Regions from separate parts of the Dickeya sp. CFBP 2040 genome, predicted to be linked through region 1. Evidence: predicted binding sites of a transcription regulator. Region 1 holds the regulator's gene; the other holds the start of a gene.
What was found. The regulator LexA, encoded in region 1, represses DNA repair genes until DNA is damaged. The targets are predictions, from matches to a motif close to TNCTGTATGTACATACAGNA.

Region 1 (3,179 bases):
GCAATGGGTCCGGCAGACTTAGCTCCAGACATTTGGTGCGCAGAGTCAGCAAATCTGCCTTGGAGTTGTAGGGCAGGACATAGAAAATTGGCCGCGTCGGATCCAGTCGTTGCTCATTAACGGGGTCCTGTGGAATAACCTTACTTCTTACCAGTAATTTTAGCGGGAAATTCAGTAGTTTATAGTAAATTATACGCCAACCTGACATAACAACCAGAAGCCTCTTGTTAGCAATTCGGGCCAAGGATACCAGAAACCAAACAGGATATCTGTGGTGATGAAACCAGGGGGGCGCGTTAAAATCATGACCAATCACAAATTAAAGGCGGAGTACGCATGAACAAAGCAACCGGAATGACCCGAATTATCAAAGCGACGGGTTATTCGCTGCAAGGGTTGAAACAGGCATGGCGGCATGAAGCGGCGTTTCGCCAGGAAGTATTGCTTACGCTTGTCGCGGTAATGATTGCCTGCTGGCTACCGGTTTCCATGGTTGAGCGGTTGCTATTAATCGGTTCTGTCGTGCTGATCGTGCTGTTTGAACTGGTCAATAGCGCTATTGAAGCCGTAGTGGACCGGGTTGGGATGGATTACCACGAGTTATCTGGTCGGGCTAAAGATATTGGTTCGGCGGCAGTATTCGTTGCCTGTTTGTTGGCCGCGGTGGTATGGGGAGCGATACTGTGGAACCGTTTTGCGTGACGATTTGCATAATCACAGAAAAATCCGTGCAATCGTGATATCGCGGTTCCCATCGGCACTTTCCCTGTATATACTCACAGCGAGACTGTATAAACAAACAGGGGGCGGAATGAAAGCGCTAACTACCAGACAACAGCAGGTTTATGATCTGATTCGCGATCATATTTCACAAACCGGTATGCCGCCCACCAGGGCCGAAATTGCCAGTCAACTTGGCTTTCGCTCGCCAAATGCAGCTGAAGAGCACCTCAAGGCGCTGGCGCGTAAAGGCGTCATTGAAATCGTCACCGGTGCTTCGCGCGGTATTCGTCTGCTGATGGAAGAAGAAGATCAGGGACTGCCGTTAATTGGCCGTGTTGCCGCAGGTGAGCCGTTGCTGGCACAGCAGCATATTGAATGTCACTATCAGGTAGACCCGGCGATGTTTAAGCCCAGCGCTGATTTTTTGCTGCGGGTAAGTGGTATGTCGATGAAAGACATCGGTATTCTGGACGGCGATTTACTGGCGGTGCATAAAACGCAGGATGTACGTAACGGTCAGGTCGTGGTGGCGCGTATTGAAGATGACGTGACGGTCAAACGGCTGAAAAAACAAGGTAATATTGTGCAACTGCTGGCAGAAAATAAGGATTTCGCGCCAATCGTTGTCGATTTGCGTGAACAGAGTTTCTCCATTGAAGGTTTGGCGGTCGGTGTGATCCGCAACAGTGACTGGAGCTGATGCCCTTGTTTCAGCTCGCCTTATCGTGGGTGGTGATGACAACCGCCCATTGAGGTAGCTTGTCTGGATGAACGCCTGTATTTGCCGGTTGCGTTACAACGTGGTTGATCACCGAAGTGGGATGCAGACAAGCGTGTTTAGGAAGATTAATGTATTCCGGAAGAATGGTGTGAAGTAATGCTCCACACTCGGCAGGCATTTTCCATCATTTAACGTTTTTCACATTTAACGTTTTTTCACCATGATGCTGTGATCATGATTACAGCTGTCCCGATGCTCGCAAGACTCCACTTTCAGGCATTCGCCACACAAGCCGTGAGCTTCCACCACACTGTGGCGTAGGGCAAAGCCCGCCTGCTTCGCCAACTGGTGCAGGGTTTCCTCAATACCTTCTGTCTGGCGTTCTGTCACTTGCCCACAACGATCACAAATAAATAGCGCCGACGTATGACTATGCTCTTCGAAATGATGGCACAGCACATAACTATTGGTGGACTCTACTTTGTGGATAAAGCCTTGTTCCAGAAGAAAATCCAGTGCGCGATAAACAGTAGGCGGTTTAGCCTGGGGTTCGGAAACACGGAGCAGATCCAGCAGATCATACGCGCTGATAGCACCAGGTTGCTGGGCCATCAATCGCAATACCTCTTGACGCTGAGGAGTCAGACGCACGTTGCGTTGCTGGCAAAGCTGTTCAGCCTGGGCAACAAGTTTGTCCGGATTGGTTGAGTCCATTGCAGTAACCCTGAAGCGAGTGTGAAATTATGGCGGCATCTTACCATGACTGGACAAAAACGCCGAGACGGCGGCTTCAAGGTTGTTCTGAACTCCCTCAGCCAATAAGACATGGTGCCAGCAATGGTTCAGGGAAGGCGTTTTTTAGTTGCGTTTAACATTATTGCAGGTGCAACTAAGCCACCAGATCGATCAGTAATGCGCGTGTGGCGGTTTCTGCCCGGAAAGTGAGGCGGTTTTCCTGCTGGACAAACGCGCCGTCGCCGCAGTGCAACACGTTGGGTGCGGCGCTAATATTGCCATTGATGCTGAGGATACCGTGGATCGATTGCAGATAGGCGCGGTTACCATTCAGTGTCAGGCTATGTTGCTCACCTGCCGCCAGATTCAGATGATGTATCCAGACCTGTTGGCGCAGATGGAGGGCATTAGCTGATTCATCCGGTGATGCCAGTAATTGATAAGGACGCTGTGCTTCTAGCGTGAGTCGTTGCAGACACTGGTTCTCCCGCGTTGGACAGGCATCCAGCCATAGCTGCAACCGGGTTAGTGGCGTGTCGTTGCCAACATTATGTTCGCTGTAGCTGACAGTAGGCTGGGTGGCGAGCAGCAGCGCTTCGCCTGCTTTGGCGCGCGTATGGTTACCGTTGCTGTCGCGGTATTCCGCTTCGCCCTGCAATAAAATGTTCAGAATATCGACGCGCGGGTAGGTTCGCGGCTGAAAAGAGGCACCTGGCGCCAGTACTTCCTGATTGAGAACCCGTAGTGAAGCAAACCCCAGTAATTCAGGATCAAAGTAATGACCAAAAGAAAAGGTGTAACGTGCCTGCAACCAGCCATAGTCAGCCTGGCCGCATTGTTCTGCTGCTCTGCTAATGATCATGGCATTTGACCCTGATAATTATTAATAAAATGATAGTAATTGTCTGGACGATGGATTGTTAGCCAGTTAATCTGGTTAGTATATTCAAAAATCCTGAATGAGTGAGAGAATGGCAAAAGAACGGGCATTAACACTAGA
Region 2 (3,179 bases), on a different contig from region 1:
AGTCGTCCACCTGGGTGGTCACCGGGCGTACTTCCAGTTCCGGGTCCAGCAGGCCGGTCGGCCTCACCACCTGATCAATCACTTCGCCGCCGGATTTCTCCAGTTCATAATTGCCCGGCGTCGCCGAGACATAAATCGTCTGCGGCGCCAGCGCTTCAAATTCTTCAAATTTCATTGGCCGGTTATCCAGCGCCGACGGCAGACGAAATCCATACTCCACCAGCGTTTCCTTGCGCGCCCGGTCGCCGCGGTACATTCCGCCCAACTGCGGAATGGTGACGTGGGACTCGTCGATCACCAGCAGACCGTCAGCCGGCAGGTAGTCAAACAGCGTCGGCGGCGGCTCGCCTGGTCCTCGGCCAGACAAAAAGCGTGAGTAGTTTTCAATGCCGGAGCAATAGCCCAGCTCATTCATCATCTCCAGATCAAACGTAGTGCGTTGCGACAGCCGCTGTTCTTCCAGCAATTTATTGCCGGCGAGCAGTACCTGACGGCGCTCAGCCAGCTCGACCTTGATGTCTTCCATCGCCTGCAGGATACGTTCGCGTGGCGTCACATAGTGCGTTTTGGGGTAAATAGTGTAGCGCGGCACCGCCTGCACAATGTGGCCGGTGAGCGGGTCGAACAGCGACAACCGTTCCACTTCTTCGTCAAACAATTCCACCCGCAGGGCGATATCTTCAGATTCCGCCGGGAAAATATCGATGACCTCACCGCGAACCCGGAAAGTACCGCGTCCAAATGCCTGATCGTTGCGGGAATACTGCAATTCCGCCAGTCGCCGTAAAATCGCGCGTTGGTCAATCAACATGCCCTGCGTCAGGTGCAGCATCATTTTAAGATAAAGATCCGGATCACCCAGGCCGTAAATGGCGGAGACCGACGCCACCACGACTACGTCGCGCCGCTCCAGCAACGCTTTAGTGGCGGACAACCGCATCTGCTCGATATGTTCGTTAACCGACGCATCCTTCTCGATGAAGGTATCAGAACTCGGCACGTAGGCTTCAGGCTGGTAGTAGTCGTAGTAAGAGACGAAATACTCCACCGCATTCTCCGGGAAAAACGCCTTCATCTCGCCATACAACTGTGCCGCCAGCGTTTTATTGGGCGCCAGCACCATAGTCGGGCGATTGAGGTCGGCAATCACGTTGGCGATAGTGAAGGTCTTGCCGGACCCTGTTACCCCCAGCAACGTCTGGTGCGCCAGCCCATCCTCCAACCCCTCTTTCAGACGACGTATCGCTTCAGGCTGGTCGCCGGCAGGTTTGAAGGCAGAATGCAGTTTGAACGCTTTACTCATGAGCAAGACACCCGGATAAAAAACGGTTGGAATCACGCCAACGTCAGCCTGAGTCGGCCAGCGTCGCCATTGACAGGGAGAGACTCAGCTTAGTATGAAAATCCCCGGTCAGATTTGCCAGCCTCATATTACTGGATATAAAAACAGCATCAAGCAATTCTTAACCATTGGCAGCACAACGATAGCGTTCTGTTGGCTAGCACAACCTGGTGTAATTAATCCAGAAAAAAATCGCACATTTATCCCCAGAAATGCTGTTTCTCAAATTATCTGCTACGACCAGTGCCGGTGATTTATTCAAACAGGCCTTGCCGCAATAAAAGTGACTTGATTTTAATTAACAAATTGATTTTTAATGAATTTTAAAAAAAGCAGAGATTAGCGCCAAACCCGGCGCAACCCGCGCCAGCTCTTGGCTGGCGCGTTTTTTCTAACCCTAATACACACAGTTATCCACAGAAATAGTGGATAACTCCCACAAGCGCCCGTGCTTCCTGTATTAGCGTCTTTCACCACCTTTCCCCATCGGCGATGGTACAAGCGGCTTTTAAACAAAATTTCCATGTTTGACCCGCTGGTTGTTATAAAAAAAAGTGCTAAATGACACAGACTTAGCAAAAAGAAAAACGGCTGACTCCCAGGGATAGTCAGCCGTTTTCAAGATGGTTTTTTCTATCAATTTCAATTAGGAAACGGCATAAAACCACAACTCACACAACATTCACTCAAACTCGTTAACGCCTTAGTAAAGTGATGTTTAAGTAATCACCGATATTCTGCTGAAACGGCATGGCCAGATAAGGGATTTCCCCCAGTAGCGGGGCCGGTATGCTATCTCGCAGCGTCTGCAAATAGGTATCATGATAACGGCCAGGCGGCTGAATCACGTTGGCTATCCATCCCGCCAGCCGTAAACCGGCGTGCTGCACTGCTTTTGCCGTTAGCATGGCGTGATTAATGCACCCCAGTTTGACACCGACGACCAGAATCACCGGCAACGCTTCTTCCTGTACCCAGTCGGCGAAGGTTTGCCGCCCGCAAAGCGGCGTAAACCAGCCGCCTGCGCCCTCCACCAGTACCCAATTGGCCTGGCGTTCCAGATTGCGCAGGCCGTTACTGAGGGTTGAAAACGCAATTGGCCGGTGCTCCTCGGCACTGACGATATGAGGTGACGTCGGTTCCAGAAAAGCCAGTGGGTTCACCGCTTCATACGGCAATGTCACCGTGCTGTTGGCCTGTAACTGCAACGCATCGCTATTGCGGATACCGTGCGGGGTTATATCACAGCCGGACGCCACCGGTTTATAACCGGCAGTATGGAATCCAGCACGGCGGGCAGCCTGCAACAGCGCTACGCTGGCGACGGTCTTGCCCACGTCAGTATCGGTCCCGGTCACAAACCAACGTTCAGTCACGGTAAATCACTCCAAAAACGCGTTGATATGTCAGGGGATAGCCTTGCGGATGACGGCAGTAATGCCCAGCCAACGCGCTCAGTTGCCGACGAACCAGTCCGTTGTGTTCACGCCCATCGCGCAGCCAGGTGGCGCCAACGCCTTTGACCGAACGCATCAGGCTCAGTACATCAGGGAAATAGCAGGTTATTGGCGCCAGCGAAATATCAGCACGGTAATCACCGCAAACAGAAATAATCGCCTCCAGCGACAGAAAACGGTTAATACGTCGGGAACCGTCCAGTTGCCGCCAGGCGGCATCCAGTTCAGCCAATGTGCCCTGCGCCAGCGTGCAGAAGGCAATCACACCCCCTGATCGGGTGACCCGATAAAACTCGGCCACTCCGGCGGCAAAATCATCACACCATTGCATCGCCATGTTGCTGAAACTGATATCTACGCTGCCATTCGCCAACGGCAGG

Region 2: a site for LexA is predicted at 1,433-1,452, ahead of uvrB (excinuclease ABC subunit UvrB). Genes of this name have one in related genera too.

Annotation. Positions count from the first base shown of each region.
Region 1 is NZ_JAAVXH010000006.1:106,086-109,264, reverse strand. It holds gene plsB (glycerol-3-phosphate 1-O-acyltransferase PlsB) at 1-208, opposite strand, end outside; gene Dpoa2040_RS00750 (diacylglycerol kinase) at 337-702, shown strand; gene lexA (transcriptional repressor LexA) at 812-1,423, shown strand; gene zur (zinc uptake transcriptional repressor Zur) at 1,649-2,158, opposite strand; gene Dpoa2040_RS00735 (pirin family protein) at 2,334-3,041, opposite strand; gene Dpoa2040_RS00730 (LysR family transcriptional regulator) at 3,151-3,179, shown strand, end outside.
Region 2 is NZ_JAAVXH010000020.1:56,306-59,484, forward strand. It holds gene uvrB (excinuclease ABC subunit UvrB) at 1-1,303, opposite strand, end outside; gene bioD (dethiobiotin synthase) at 2,038-2,718, opposite strand; gene bioC (malonyl-ACP O-methyltransferase BioC) at 2,711-3,179, opposite strand, start outside.